DNA from 3 places in the Streptomyces sp. R41 genome. Region 1 is predicted to be linked to each of the others. Evidence: riboswitches for the same ligand, from Rfam matches in the RefSeq annotation. Region 1 holds a riboswitch; each other region holds the start of a gene.
What was found. Region 1 has a riboswitch for S-adenosylmethionine ahead of AB5J53_RS14435 (aminotransferase class V-fold PLP-dependent enzyme). Riboswitches for the same ligand answer to the same signal wherever they lie in the genome.
Positions count from the first base shown of each region.

Region 1 (4,248 bases):
TGGGCAACATGCTCTTCTTCTACGTCTTCGGAGCGATGGCGGAGGAACGCATGGGCCATGTGCAGTTCGCCCTCTTCTACGTGGGCTGCGGCTATCTCGCCCTGCTCGGCTACGCGGCCGCCAACGCCGAGTCGCAGCAGTCCCTGGTCGGCGCCTCCGGAGCGATCTCCGCGATCCTCGGCGCGTTCCTGTACCTGTTCCCCAAGGCCCGGGTGACCAGTCTCTTCCCGTTCCTCTTCTTCCTGCCGCTGCGCTTTCCCGCCTGGGTGGTGCTGCCGTTCTGGGTGACCCTGCAGTGGCTCGCGGCCGGCCGCGACACATCGGGCCCCGGGGTCGCCTATCTGGCCCACCTGGTGGGCTTCTCACTGGGGTTCGTCTTCGCGTGGGTCCGATTCGGCCGTACGACTGCTGTGTCTTCCCGGGGGCCAACCCCCGGACCCCCGGCAGAACAACCTGGCCAACTGGACCGCGAGTAGGGTGAGAGCCTCAGCAGCGGCACCCGAGGGAGAGAACCAACCGTGATCACCGCGATCGTCCTCATCAAGACCAGCGTGGACCGGATCCCCGAGATCGCCGAGTCGATCGCCGCGCTGGACAGTGTCAGCGAGGTCTTCTCCGTCACCGGTACGTACGACTTGATCGCCATGGTCCGGGTGAAGGAGCACGAAGACCTGGCGGACGTCATCCCCGGCCGCATCAGCAAGATCCCGGGCGTCGAGGCCACGGACACGCACGTGGCCTTCCGCACGTACTCCCAGCACGACCTGGAAGCGGCGTTCGCCATCGGCCTCGACGGCTAGTTCTTCGCCCCCGCCGCCCCAAACCCCGTTCGCGCAGTTCCCCGCGCCCCTAAAAGGGGCGCGGGGAACTGCGCAATCTTTTAGCGGGGGTCTGGGGGCGGCAGCCCCCAGGTACGGGACGGGCAGGGGCGGAGGGGGCGAAAAAACCCTCAGACGGCCGGGACGCAGCGGCCGTCCTCCGTGCGGTACTGCCACCGCGCACCGTCCCGGACCAGTTCCTTCACGGCGCGCACGAAGCGCTCCACGTGCTCGTCGGGCGTCCCCGCCCCGAAGCTCACCCGGATGGCGTTGAGGGACTTCTCGCCCGGCGCGGCCTCGGGCGCACCGCACTCGCCCTGGGCCTGCGGATCGCTGCCGAGGAGCGTGCGCACCAGCGGGTGGGCGCAGAAGAGCCCGTCGCGGACACCGATGCCGTACTCGGCGGAGAGCGCGGCGGCGAAGTGCGAGCTGTTCCACCCCTCGACGACGAAGGAGATGACCCCGACGCGCGGGGCGTCGTCGCCGAAGAGGGAGAGGACACGCACCTCGGGCACCTCCGCGAGCCCCGCGCGGACCGTGTCGATCAGGTGCCGCTCCCGGGCGACCAGCGTGTCGAACCCGGCCTCGCTCAGCGCCTTGCAGGCCGAGGCGATCGAGTAGGCACCGATGACGTTCGGGGACCCGGCCTCATGACGGGCGGCCGTCTCGTGCCACTCCACGTCCACTCCCCCGTCCTCCCGCCGCGACACCTTGCGGCTGGCCCCGCCACCCGCGAGGTACGGCTCGGCCTCGCGCAGCCAGTCGGAGCGGCCGGCGAGGACGCCGGACCCGAAGGGCGCGTACAGCTTGTGACCGGAGAAGGCGACCCAGTCGACGTCCAGGTCACGGACGGACACCGGGTGGTGCGGGGCCAGCTGCGCGGCGTCGAGGACGATACGGGCGCCGTGTGCATGGGCGGCGGCGGCGAGCTCACGCACCGGCCACAGCTCGCCGGTGACGTTGGACGCGCCGGTGACGCAGACGAGGGCCGGGCCGTAGGGGTCGCGATCGGCTAGCGCGCGCTCCAGGGTCGCGACCGCCTCGTCGGGCGTGCGCGGGGCGTTCAGGTACGTCACCCGGGCGTCCCGCCAGGGCAGCAGCGAGGCGTGGTGCTCGGTCTCGAAGACGAAGACCTGGCAGTCAGCCGGAAGCGTGGCGGCGAGCAGGTTGAGCGAGTCGGTGGTGGAGCGGGTGAAGACGACCTGGTCGCCGTCCCGGCAGTCGAGGAACTCGGCGACGGCCTTGCGGGCGTTCTCGAAAAGGTCGGTGGACAGCTGCGAGAGGTAGCCGGCGCCGCGGTGGACGCTGCCGTAGTACGGGGCGTACGCGGCCACGTCGTCCCACACCCGCTGCAGGGCCGGGGCGCTGGCGGCGTAGTCGAGGGCGGCGTAGGTGACCTCGCCACCGGTGACGAGCGGGACGGTGACATCCCTGCCCAGAACGGGCAGCGGGGCACAAACGGTCTGGTCGGCGACAGTGGTGGAGACAGACATGGCGAGCTCCTGTGAGAGGCGCGGGGAATCACCACGCGAGCGGGTACACGGGGGTACGGCTCAGCGCGGGAAAGGGTGAAAAGGGGTATGCGGAGGCGGGGCTCTACGCCCTATCGCATTCGCTTGCTCACAGAAGGCTCCCTCGAACGACCAGGACCCCTGGGCTGTGTCCACTCAAAAGAGGGCGAGGGGTCCGCGCTTGCCGTAGACCTCGCTGCCTACGGCCTGGTCTTCACCCGGGGCACCCCGCCACGGACGGAGGGTTGCCGGACAGTCGGCCGGGGCCTCATGACTGTCGCTCATGACCTGGTACAGCATCCTGCCACACGATCTTCGGCTCGCAACCCCCGTGTCCGGATACCGGGACGCCGGGCGGCCTCTTGGGGGTTTCTTCGCCCCCTCCGCCCCTGCCCTCCCCCACTCTCGGCTTCGCTCGAGCGGGGGGACCCCCATCGTTCCCGGGGGCTGCGCCCCCAGACCCCCGCTAAAAGATTGCGCAGTTCCCCGCGCCCCTTAAAGGGCGCGGGGAACCGGCGGTCACGCCCGCTACGCGTTGCTGGCCGCCACCCACCGGTCGAGGGTCTTCTTCGCGGCCCCCGAGTCGATGGCGTGCGCCGCCTTCTCCATGCCGGCGCGGAGCTGGTCCGCGAGCGGCCCCTCGCCCGGCGACAGGGCCACGAGCGCCGCCGCCGCGTTGAGCAGCACCGCGTCCCGTACGGGCCCGGTCTCGCCGTTCAGGAGGCGACGGGCGACGTCCGCGTTGTACGACGCGTCGGCGCCGCGCAGGGCCTCCACCGGGACGAGCTCGATGCCGACGTCGCGCGGGTCGAAGCGCTCCTCGGTCACCTTGCCGTCGCGGACGACCCAGACCCTGGAGGTCGACGTGGTGGTCAGTTCGTCGAGGCCGTCGTCGCCGCGGAAGACCAGCGAGGAGTTGCCGCGCTCGGCGAAGACACCCGCCACGATGGGCGCCATGCGCGGATCCGCGACACCCACCGCCTGCGCCCTCACCCGCGCGGGGTTCGTCAGCGGACCGAGGACATTGAACGTCGTCCGGATCCCCAACTGCCCGCGCGCCGCCGCCACATGACGCAGCGCCGGATGGAACTTCACCGCGAAGCAGAAGGTGATCCCGGCCTCCTCGGCCACCTCGACGACCCGCTTCAGGGACAGCTCGAGGTTGACGCCGAGCTTCTCCAGGACGTCCGAGGAGCCGGACGCCGAGGACGCCGCCCGGTTGCCGTGCTTGACGACCTTGGCGCCGGTCCCGGCGACCACGATCGCCGACATGGTGGAGATGTTGACGGTCTTGGCACCGTCGCCGCCCGTACCGACGATGTCGACGGTCGGCCCCGGCACCTCGATCACATTCGCGTGCTCGTACATCGTCCGGACGAGCCCGGTGATCTCCTCGACGGTCTCGCCCTTGGCCCGCAGCGCCACCACGAACCCGGCGATCTGCGCGTCGGTCGCCTCGCCGCGCAGGATGCGGTCCATCGCCCAGGCGGTGTCGTCCGCGCTCTGGTCACGTCCGTCGAGGAGGCCGTTCAGTACCACGGGCCAGGAACGGCCCGCCGCGATGTCGCCTCCAGCGGGGTTCACAGCGCTCATAAGCCGCTCCTGGGTCCGTCCCGGAAAGGGACTCCTGTAGATGGGACCACCCTATCCAGCCGGAGGGACGGCAAAGAGCCCCCGTCCAGGCAATGGACGGGGGCTCTTGCCGTGGCGATCAGTACAGATCGGTCAGCAGATCAGTGGTGGCCGTGGCCGCTCGTGATCTCCTTGTACTCCTCGACCGTGGGCTTGGGGATCTGGTTGTTGTCCCCGTAGTAGCCCTTGCTGAGCTTGGCGCGCAGCCTCTGCGTGCCCTTGACCTTGCGCTCGACACCGTTCTCGTCGACCGTCGGGCCGATCTCGGCCGGCTTGTACTGCTCGTG
Region 1 is NZ_CP163443.1:3,080,903-3,085,150, forward strand. Features, by position in the region: gene AB5J53_RS14425 (rhomboid family intramembrane serine protease) at 1-476, shown strand, start outside; gene AB5J53_RS14430 (Lrp/AsnC family transcriptional regulator) at 519-800, shown strand; gene AB5J53_RS14435 (aminotransferase class V-fold PLP-dependent enzyme) at 950-2,311, opposite strand; SAM riboswitch class IV at 2,502-2,618, opposite strand; gene trpD (anthranilate phosphoribosyltransferase) at 2,858-3,922, opposite strand; gene AB5J53_RS14445 (cytochrome bc complex cytochrome b subunit) at 4,063-4,248, opposite strand, start outside.

Region 2 (4,248 bases), 5.7 Mb from region 1:
CGACGAGCTCGGCGGAGAAGGCGCCCAGCCCCTTGACCCGCTGGACCTGCCGCACCGCCTCCTCAGGGCTCAGGGTGCGCAGCCGGGTGCCGTCGAGGAGCCCGTCGAGCGCGGCGTGGGCCACGGAGTGCAGGTATTCGGTCTTGCGCCAGGGCAGTTCGAAGTCCAGGTCGAGCAGGGCCCCGGGGGAGGGGAACGCGCTGCCTGTGCCGTAGCGGCCGATGAGGTCGTCGCGCATGCGCCGGGCCGAGGTCATCCCTGTGCGCTGGGTCAGCACCGCCCAGGTGGCCGCCTCGTACGGCGAGTGGAAGCCGCACGGGCGCAGGCCCGGCCACCGGGTCTGGACCTCGGCGATCACGGGGTCGCGCTCGGCGACCGCAGGCCAGCCCCGGGCGTCGACGTCCAGGGACAGGAAGCGGCGCACCTGCTCGGCGGCGGCGTCCAGATCGCCGTCGCCGGCCACCACGACCCGGGCCGTGGTGCCGTCCTGGGTGATCTCCGCGGCGACGCGCCGCCAGTCGGCGTCGGCGTGGAAGACCGTGCGCAGCGCCCCGTCGCTCCCCAGCAGGGAATCCGCCGCCGAGGCCGGCGCCAGCGGCGCGAACTCCTCCCAGAACTCCCGGCTCGCGTCCAGCGACCACGGACCGGCCACCTCGAATTCGACCGCGTGCTGTGCCATGACCGACCTCCCGCTCGGGACACCGGCACGCGCGGACGGACCAAGAGGCGCCGGGCGCCGGTGCACTGTCTGTGCACACCACCTTGGGCTCAATACCTGACAGATTCCGTCAAGTATTTTCGCGAGCGACGCCGAGCGGTCGCCCGATCCCGGGTTGGGTGACATCCAGCCGCTCGCCGCCATCGGTCGGATGACCGATGGCGGCATCCGCCGCCGACCAAGCCGGAGAGTCTCTCCCGCTCCGGGACTGCCCGACCGTCGCCTACTGGGCGCCGTGGAAGGCGGGATGCTCGTCGAGGCGGCGCACGTAGGCGCGAAGGTGGCTGTGCCGGGAGAGGGGGTCTGCCGTGTCGAGGTGCGTGAGCGCCACCCAGAGGTCCACGTCCGCGGCTGTCAGTTCGTCGCCCAATACATAGGTGTGAATGGACAGTTGACGGTCCAACAGATCCAGCGTCGCCGACAGGGCTTCCGGCCGTGCGGCCGAGGTGGCGTCGCGGTCGAGGAGTTCGCGCAAGGCGTCGATGTCGGCGGCGAGGGCCGGCGGGTGCAGCACGGGGACGCATGCTCCGTCGTGGCAGGTCAGCAGGCCCGCGAGGTCGCGAAGGATGTCGGGGGTGTGATTGCTGACGATACGTCCGCTCCAGCGGTCGCACAGTGCGGGCGCGGTCAGCGGTCCCTCGTAGTGGTGCCAGGTGGCCTCGTAGGCACTGCGGAGCGAGGCGAAGGCTTCGGGTGTCTCGGCGGGGAGCGTCAGGATCGTGGTGGCGACGGAATCCTTGAGGCCGAGCAGATCGAGGGTGATCGAAAGGCGCAGCGAGCGCGGACAGCCCTCGGACAGGTACAGCTGATAGCGGTGCGGCGCCGGGTAGAAGCCACCGGCGGCACCGACACCGATACGGCTGCGGATGCCGTGCGGCCGAGGGGACTTGGACGGTCCGGCGGGGCGACTACTCGCAGGGGACGCAACTGGGCCCGGAATGCGCGAGGTCGAGGCGCACTCGCCCGAGGTGCCTGCGTCTGCGGCGTATGCGTTGGACGTGGCTGCGCTCGTGGCGCACGTGCCTGAGCCGCCTGTGTTCGAGGCGCGCGAAACTGTCTTGGGCATGACTCTCCATGGGAACGACGAAGCCCTGGCCGCCTGTTGGGCGGCAGCGGCGGAACGGAGTGACTGCGCTTGCGTACCGGCTCGGAGCGGCCGGACTAGTACGCGCTGGAGACCCGCAACAAGTCGATGTGCAGGCGTCTCGTCAGGTAGTTCCTGGGCATTCCCACCGGTCCCGCCTCCAGGGCCCGCGAGTTGCGAGACCACGCTTGCCCCGCCGCACCGGCGGGACCCGGTCGTCACCCGGGGCACCCCGTCGCGGTGGAAGGGTTGCCTGTCAGCGGGCCGGGGCCGATGAACCTCGTCGCACGGGAAAGTCCGTGTCATGAGGCGCTGACAATCGTGACCGTCCTCGCCAGTGTCAGTGCGCCGTACGAAGCCGTCAAGAAGGCCTCTACCCGGTCTCACCACGTGGTCATTCGGGCCGGAACACGTTGACATTGGATTCCGCGCGTGCCTAACTTACGCCGCAGATCGGTCATGAGCGTCAGCGAAAAGCCCTGGCTCGCTGGCCGGCAACCCTCGCGACGCGGTGGGGTGCCCCAGGTGACGACCGGACCGGAAGACTTTCGGTAAGCGCGAGCCGCCCACGGGCGGGAACAGTGACGGAGACGGCGATGGACGTAGCGTCGAGGAAGGCCGCACGGCGGCCCCGCGGCTGCGTACTGCTGTGCGCGAACCGCTGCGTCGATCTGCTCCGCGTCAACAGCGCCCTGTGTACCGCTTCGGGCTGTGCCCGCTGTCAAGGCTGACGGCGTTCTGAATCTCTGACGCGCACCGCCGCCGCGGTGTGCCCTCTGCCAAACCAGCCCCCGGTACCGGCGTCCTCCCGTTCTTCGACATCCGCAGCCGTCCCCGTTGTGCTGCGGTGCCGTCGCGTACGCCGCGCCCGGGGTGTCCCTCCCCGCTGGAGCCCTCATGAGTCAACCCCCTGGCGCCGCCGTGTCCCTGGCCGAGGCACCGCCCGCAGAATCCCCGGCGAAGCCGCTCACAGCCCAGCGCGTGCTGCCGCTGCGCAGGCCGGGCCGCTGGATCGCCACAGCCGTCGTCCTGGTCGTGGTCGCCCAGATCATCCACGGCCTGGCCACGAACCCCTTCTACCAGTGGGACCGCTTCCGCTACTGGTTCCTGCGCCCCACCATCCTCGACGGCCTCGTCATCACCCTCGAAGTGGCCGCGCTCAGTGCGGTGTTGGGGTTGCTCGGTGGGGTCCTGCTCGCCCTCGCCAGGCTCTCCGGGAGCCCGGTGCTGCGCGCGGTGAGCTGGGTGTACACGTGGCTGTTCCGCTCCGTACCGCTGATCGTCGTCCTGATCTTCCTCTACAACTTCAGCGCCCTCTACAAGACGTTGAGCCTCGGTGTGCCGTTCGGGCCGGCCTTCGTCACCTTCGACGAGTCGCGGCTCGCCACCGACATGGCGGTCGCCGTCATCGGCCTGAGTCTCAACGAGGCGGCGTACGCGTCCGAGGTCGTCCGCGGCGGAATCCTCTCCGTCGACCAGGGCCAGCACGAGGCGGCTGCCGCGCTCGGCCTGCCGAAGACGTACCAGTTCACCCGGATCGTCTTCCCGCAGGCGCTCAGGTCCATCACCCCGAACTACGTCAACCAGCTGATCGGCCTGATCAAGGGCACGTCCCTGGTGTTCTACGTGTCGCTGCTCGACCTGTTCGGCTCGGTGCAGACGATGGGCAGCACCTACCCCGGCGACATCGTGCCGCTGCTGCTGGTCGCCACCGTCTGGTACCTGATCCTCACGAGTGCCGTGTCCGTCGTCCAGTTCTACGTCGAGCGGTACTTCGCCCGGGGCGCGACGCGCACCCTGCCGCCGACACCGCTGCAGAAGGTGCGAACCGGCCTGAGTGATCTGCGGGCCCGGCTGCGCAAGGAGGCCGCCGTATGACCACCGCCCAGACCCTCGACGCGCGTCCCGCCGCCCTTGAGGTCCATGACGTGCACAAGTGGTACGGCGCCCACCGGGTGCTCGACGGGGTCGACCTGACCGTGCGGCCCGGCGAGGTCACCGTCATCCTCGGTCCCTCCGGCTCCGGCAAGTCGACGCTGTTGCGGGTGATCAACCACCTGGAGAAGCCCGAGGTCGGATACGTCAGCGTCAATGGCGAGTTGATCGGCGTACGACGGCATGGCGAGCGTCTGAAGGAACTCAGCGAACGCGCCATCCTGACCCAGCGCAGCCGCATCGGCTTCGTCTTCCAGAACTTCAACCTCTTCCCGCATCTCACCGTCCTCGACAACGTGGCCGCCGCACCCGTGGCCACCGGGAAGCTGACCAAGCCCGAGGCCCGGGAGCTGGCACGGGAACTGCTCGGCCGGGTGGGCCTGGGAGAGAAGTCCGGCGCCTACCCGCGCCAGCTGTCCGGCGGCCAGCAGCAGCGCGTGGCCATCGCCCGCGCCCTCGCCCTGCGCCCGGGGATCATCCTGTTCGACGAGCCCACCTCGGCGCTCGACCC
Region 2 is NZ_CP163443.1:8,782,939-8,787,186, forward strand. Features, by position in the region: gene AB5J53_RS39815 (DNA-3-methyladenine glycosylase) at 1-679, opposite strand, end outside; gene AB5J53_RS39820 (glutathione S-transferase C-terminal domain-containing protein) at 942-1,784, opposite strand; gene AB5J53_RS39825 (putative leader peptide) at 1,880-1,945, opposite strand; SAM riboswitch class IV at 1,982-2,129, opposite strand; SAM riboswitch class IV at 2,258-2,366, shown strand; gene AB5J53_RS39830 (amino acid ABC transporter permease) at 2,700-3,680, shown strand; gene AB5J53_RS39835 (amino acid ABC transporter ATP-binding protein) at 3,677-4,248, shown strand, end outside.
Region 2: linked by a shared signal. The riboswitch ahead of AB5J53_RS39825 (putative leader peptide) and the one ahead of AB5J53_RS14435 (aminotransferase class V-fold PLP-dependent enzyme) in region 1 are both predicted to bind S-adenosylmethionine.

Region 3 (4,248 bases), 1.8 Mb from region 1:
CGAACGCGATGATCTTGGCCATGTGAAGTGGTCCTCCCGGACGGGGTGGATTGCTCCGGATCGTGCCCGCGCCCGCGACGGACGGCCTGCAAGCCCTGTGGTTCCTTGCCCCACCGGCTTGCGGGCCTCACTGGCCCGATCCAAGTTCTGTCACTCTCACTGGGAGAGTGCTAACGCCAATGATTAGCACTCGACCCCGTCGAGTGCAAGGTGCGCTCGCGCAGCGAGCTCGTTGAGGGGTGATGGTCGGGCGACGGGCGGGCGCAAGCGCCTCTCACGAACGGGGGCGGGCCCGGCGGGTGGTTCGGGGGGCGCGAACGGGAGCGGGTCCGGCGGGGGGTTCGGGGGGGCGCGAACCGGAGCGGGCTCGGGAACGCACGAGGGGCCCGCACCCCTGGTGGGATGCGGGCCCCTCGGCGTGAGTGCGTCGGTGGCCGTTCGCGCCGGGATCAGACGGCGAGCTTGACCATGTCCGCCTGCGGACCCTTCTGGCCCTGCGAGATCTCGAACTCCACTCGCTGACCCTCTTCAAGGGTGCGGTAGCCGTCCATCTGAATCGCGCTGTAGTGCACGAAGACGTCCGCACCACCGTCGACCGCGATGAAGCCGTACCCCTTCTCCGCGTTGAACCACTTGACGGTGCCCTGAGCCATGCCTAACTCCCCTATTACTGGCCCTTGCACAGATCCACACTTCGCGGATCCGGGTCAGACCTCACCCCCCAACGGTTGGGGGTGTGCGCCGGAACGCGTCGACCGCGGCTGAATGTATCTGTCCAACTGCCGTCTGCAACAGGTCAATCGGACGAGAATTCTGGGCACGGCCGATCGGGAATATGCGGAGAATTTGCGCAGATTCAGGGCAAGTCGGGCCCCATAAATGCCATAAACGGCTCAAAAAGGCGGGGCACTTTGGCTACTTCTTGTCGGGTGTCGCGCAGATACTCATATGCGTCCGGCATGAAAGGCGAAGCAGCTTCCCCAACTGTACCGCGCTCAACCATGCAGAATTGCCCCCTCCGTTTCTCTCACGGAGGGGGCAATTCGATGAACTCTTAGTGATGAGCGTTACCTACGGTAACAATCTCACCCTGGGTGATGGATCAGCCGCCGGCGACGGCCGGGATGATCGACACGCCCGCGCCGTCAGGCGTCGCCGTCTCCAGGCCCTGCTCGAACCGCACGTCGTCGTCGTTGACGTACACGTTGACGAAGCGGCGCAGCTTGCCCTGGTCGTCCAGAACGCGCGCGGAGATACCCGTGTGGTTCTTCTCCAGGTCGGCGATGACCTCGGCGAGGGTCCCGCCCTCGGCCGTCACCTCGGCCTGTCCGCCGGTGTAGGTGCGCAGGATGGTGGGGATGCGGACGTTGACGCTCATGATGCGAGGCCAGCCTCTCGGAAGGAGTCCAGGTTCGGGCGGATGGTCGCGGTCAGGCCGGTGCCGGCCACCGCGTCCAGGGTCTTGAGGCCGTCGCCGGTGTTGAGGACGACCGTGGTCAGGGTCGGGTCGAGGAGGCCGTTCTCGATCAGCTTCTTCGTGACGCCGAGGGTCACACCGCCCGCCGTCTCGGCGAAGATGCCCTCCGTGCGCGCGAGGAGCTTGATCGCGTCGACGACCTGCTCGTCGTTGACATCCTCCACCGCACCGCCCGTGCGGCGCGCGATGTCGAGCACGTACGGCCCGTCGGCCGGGTTGCCGATGGCGAGCGACTTGGCGATGGTGTTCGGCTTCTGCGGCCGTACGACGTCGTGTCCGGCCTTGTAGGCGACGGAGACCGGCGAGCAGCCCTCGGCCTGGGCGCCGAAGATCTTGTACGGCTTGTCCTCGACGAGGCCGAGCTTGATCAGCTCCTGCAGACCCTTGTCGACCTTCGTGAGCTGGGAGCCGGAGGCGATCGGGACGACCAGCTGGTCCGGGAGCCGCCAGCCGAGCTGCTCGCAGATCTCGTACGCGAGGGTCTTCGAGCCCTCCGCGTAGTACGGCCGCAGGTTGACGTTGACGAAGCCCCAGCCCTCGCCGGCCGGGTCGCCGATCAGCTCGGAGCAGAAGCGGTTCACGTCGTCGTAGTTGCCCTCGATGCCGACGAGCTCGCCGCCGTAGATGGCGGCCATGACGACCTTGCCCTGCTCCAGGTCGTGCGGGATGAACACGCAGGAGCGGAAGCCGGCGCGGGCGGCGGCAGCACCGACGGCGCCGGCCAGGTTGCCGGTGGAGGAGCAGGAGAGGGTGGTGAAGTTGAAGGCGCGAGCGGCCTCGATGGCCTGGGCGACCACGCGGTCCTTGAAGGAGTGCGTCGGGTTGCCGGAGTCGTCCTTGACGAAGAGCTTGCCGGCGTCGACGCCGAGCTCGCGCGCCAGGTTGTCGGCCTTGACGAGCTTGGTCCAGCCGGGGTTGATATTCGGCTTGTCGGCGACGTCCGCGGGGACGGGCAGGAGGGGCGCGTAGCGCCAGATGTTCGCGGGGCCCGCTTCGATGCGCTTGCGGAGTTCCTCGGTGTCGTAGGCCGAGAAGTCGTACGCGATCTCCAGCGGGCCGAAACACTCCTCGCAGGCGAAGACCGGGCCGAGCGGGACGCGGTGCCCGCACTCGCGGCAGGAAAGCGCGGCGGCGGGGCCGAGGTCAACGGCGTCTACGGTGTTCGTGGTGCTTGCAACAGTCTGCGCAGCCATGGAGGCGAGGCCCTTTCTCCTCATCTTCCTCACGACGCACTTCGCCGTGAGACGGATTTGGCACCTTCCCTAGCCGGGAGCCTCGCCACGTCAACGTGACAAGACCGGCTGGAGGGTTGCCGGGGCTTCAACGGGCCGTATCCCTCTGCCCCTCTGGATGAGCGGTATTCGGTTGTTGAACTATCGATCACCATGCGCGCCGATGATCTACGCAATGCGATGGTCATCCGCGTTGTTCAAGACTGTAACCGAAGGCCAGGACAGTTGAGATAGTCGTCCGAACCGCGAGATGGATCACACCGTGAGACACCGGGTGATCAGACAGTGAGGAGCCGCAGACTGTGCTGAAGGAAGTTGAGCGCTGGCTGAGCACACGCTCCTGGTCCGTGACCGATCGCCCGCTCCACCAACTCATGGCCGCCAAACGCACCACAGGGTCGACGGTCAGTGTCGTACTGCCCGCTCTCAACGAGGAGGAGACCGTCGGCGAGATCGTCGCGATCATCCGCCACGATCTGATGCAGCAGGTGCCCCTCGTCGACGAGATCGTCGTCGTCGACTCGGGCTCGACGGACCGCACCTCCGAGGTGGCAGCCGCCGCGGGGGCGAGAGTCGTGCACCGCGACGAGATCCTGCCGCGCATCCCGACCGTGCCCGGCAAGGGCGAGGTCCTGTGGCGGTCGCTGCTCGTGACGAGCGGGGACATCGTCTGCTTCATCGACGCGGACCTCAAGGAGTTCTCGTCCGACTTCGTCTCCGGGATCGTGGGCCCGCTGCTCACCGAACCCGGCGTGGACCTGGTCAAGGCGATGTACGACCGCCCGCTGGGCCAGGCGGCCGGCCAGGGCGGCCGCGTCACCGAGCTGATGGCCCGCCCCCTGCTGAACATGCACTGGCCGCAGCTCGCGGGCTTCGTCCAGCCGCTCGGCGGCGAGTACGCGGCCCGCCGCTCCCTGCTCGAACAGCTGCCGTTCCCCGTCGGGTACGGCGTCGAGCTGGGCATGCTCGTCGATGCCCTGCACCTGGTGGGCCTGGACGCCTTGGCCCAGGTCGACGTGGGCGTGCGCAAGCACCGCCACCAGGACGGACAGGCGCTGGGCCGCATGGCCGCGGCGATCTACCGCACGGCCCAGCTGCGCCTGGCCCGCGGCCACATGATCCGCCCGTCACTCACACAGTTCGAGCGGGGTGAGGACGGCTTCGAGCCGCGCACACACTCCGTTGACACGGAGGAACGCCCGCCGATGTCCGAAATCACCGAGTACGTGAAACGAAGGGCCGCCTAGCCCCGCGCCCTTCAGGGGCGCGGGGCTGTGAACTGTGACATATGCGGCTCCGCCACCTGGGCGCGACCAGCCCCCACCGGCCGGCAGATCGCATACGACCCCGCAGACGGCCGACGGGAACGTTTGAGCGTTTCGACCGAGGGCTAGGTTTCGTGTCATGGCTTCAACGCACGGTGCCCACCGGATCCTGGTCGCCTCCAACCGCGGCCCGGTCACCTACGAGGTGCGCGAGGACGGCTCGCTGCACGCCAAGCGCGGTGGCGGCGGGCTGGTCTCGGGCCTGTCGGCGATC
Region 3 is NZ_CP163443.1:4,890,285-4,894,532, forward strand. Features, by position in the region: gene groL (chaperonin GroEL) at 1-22, opposite strand, end outside; gene AB5J53_RS22355 (cold-shock protein) at 450-653, opposite strand; gene AB5J53_RS22360 (MoaD/ThiS family protein) at 1,103-1,378, opposite strand; gene thrC (threonine synthase) at 1,375-2,670, opposite strand; SAM riboswitch class I at 2,688-2,834, opposite strand; gene AB5J53_RS22370 (glucosyl-3-phosphoglycerate synthase) at 3,012-3,956, shown strand; gene AB5J53_RS22375 (trehalose-6-phosphate synthase) at 4,114-4,248, shown strand, end outside.
Region 3: linked by a shared signal. The riboswitch ahead of thrC (threonine synthase) and the one ahead of AB5J53_RS14435 (aminotransferase class V-fold PLP-dependent enzyme) in region 1 are both predicted to bind S-adenosylmethionine.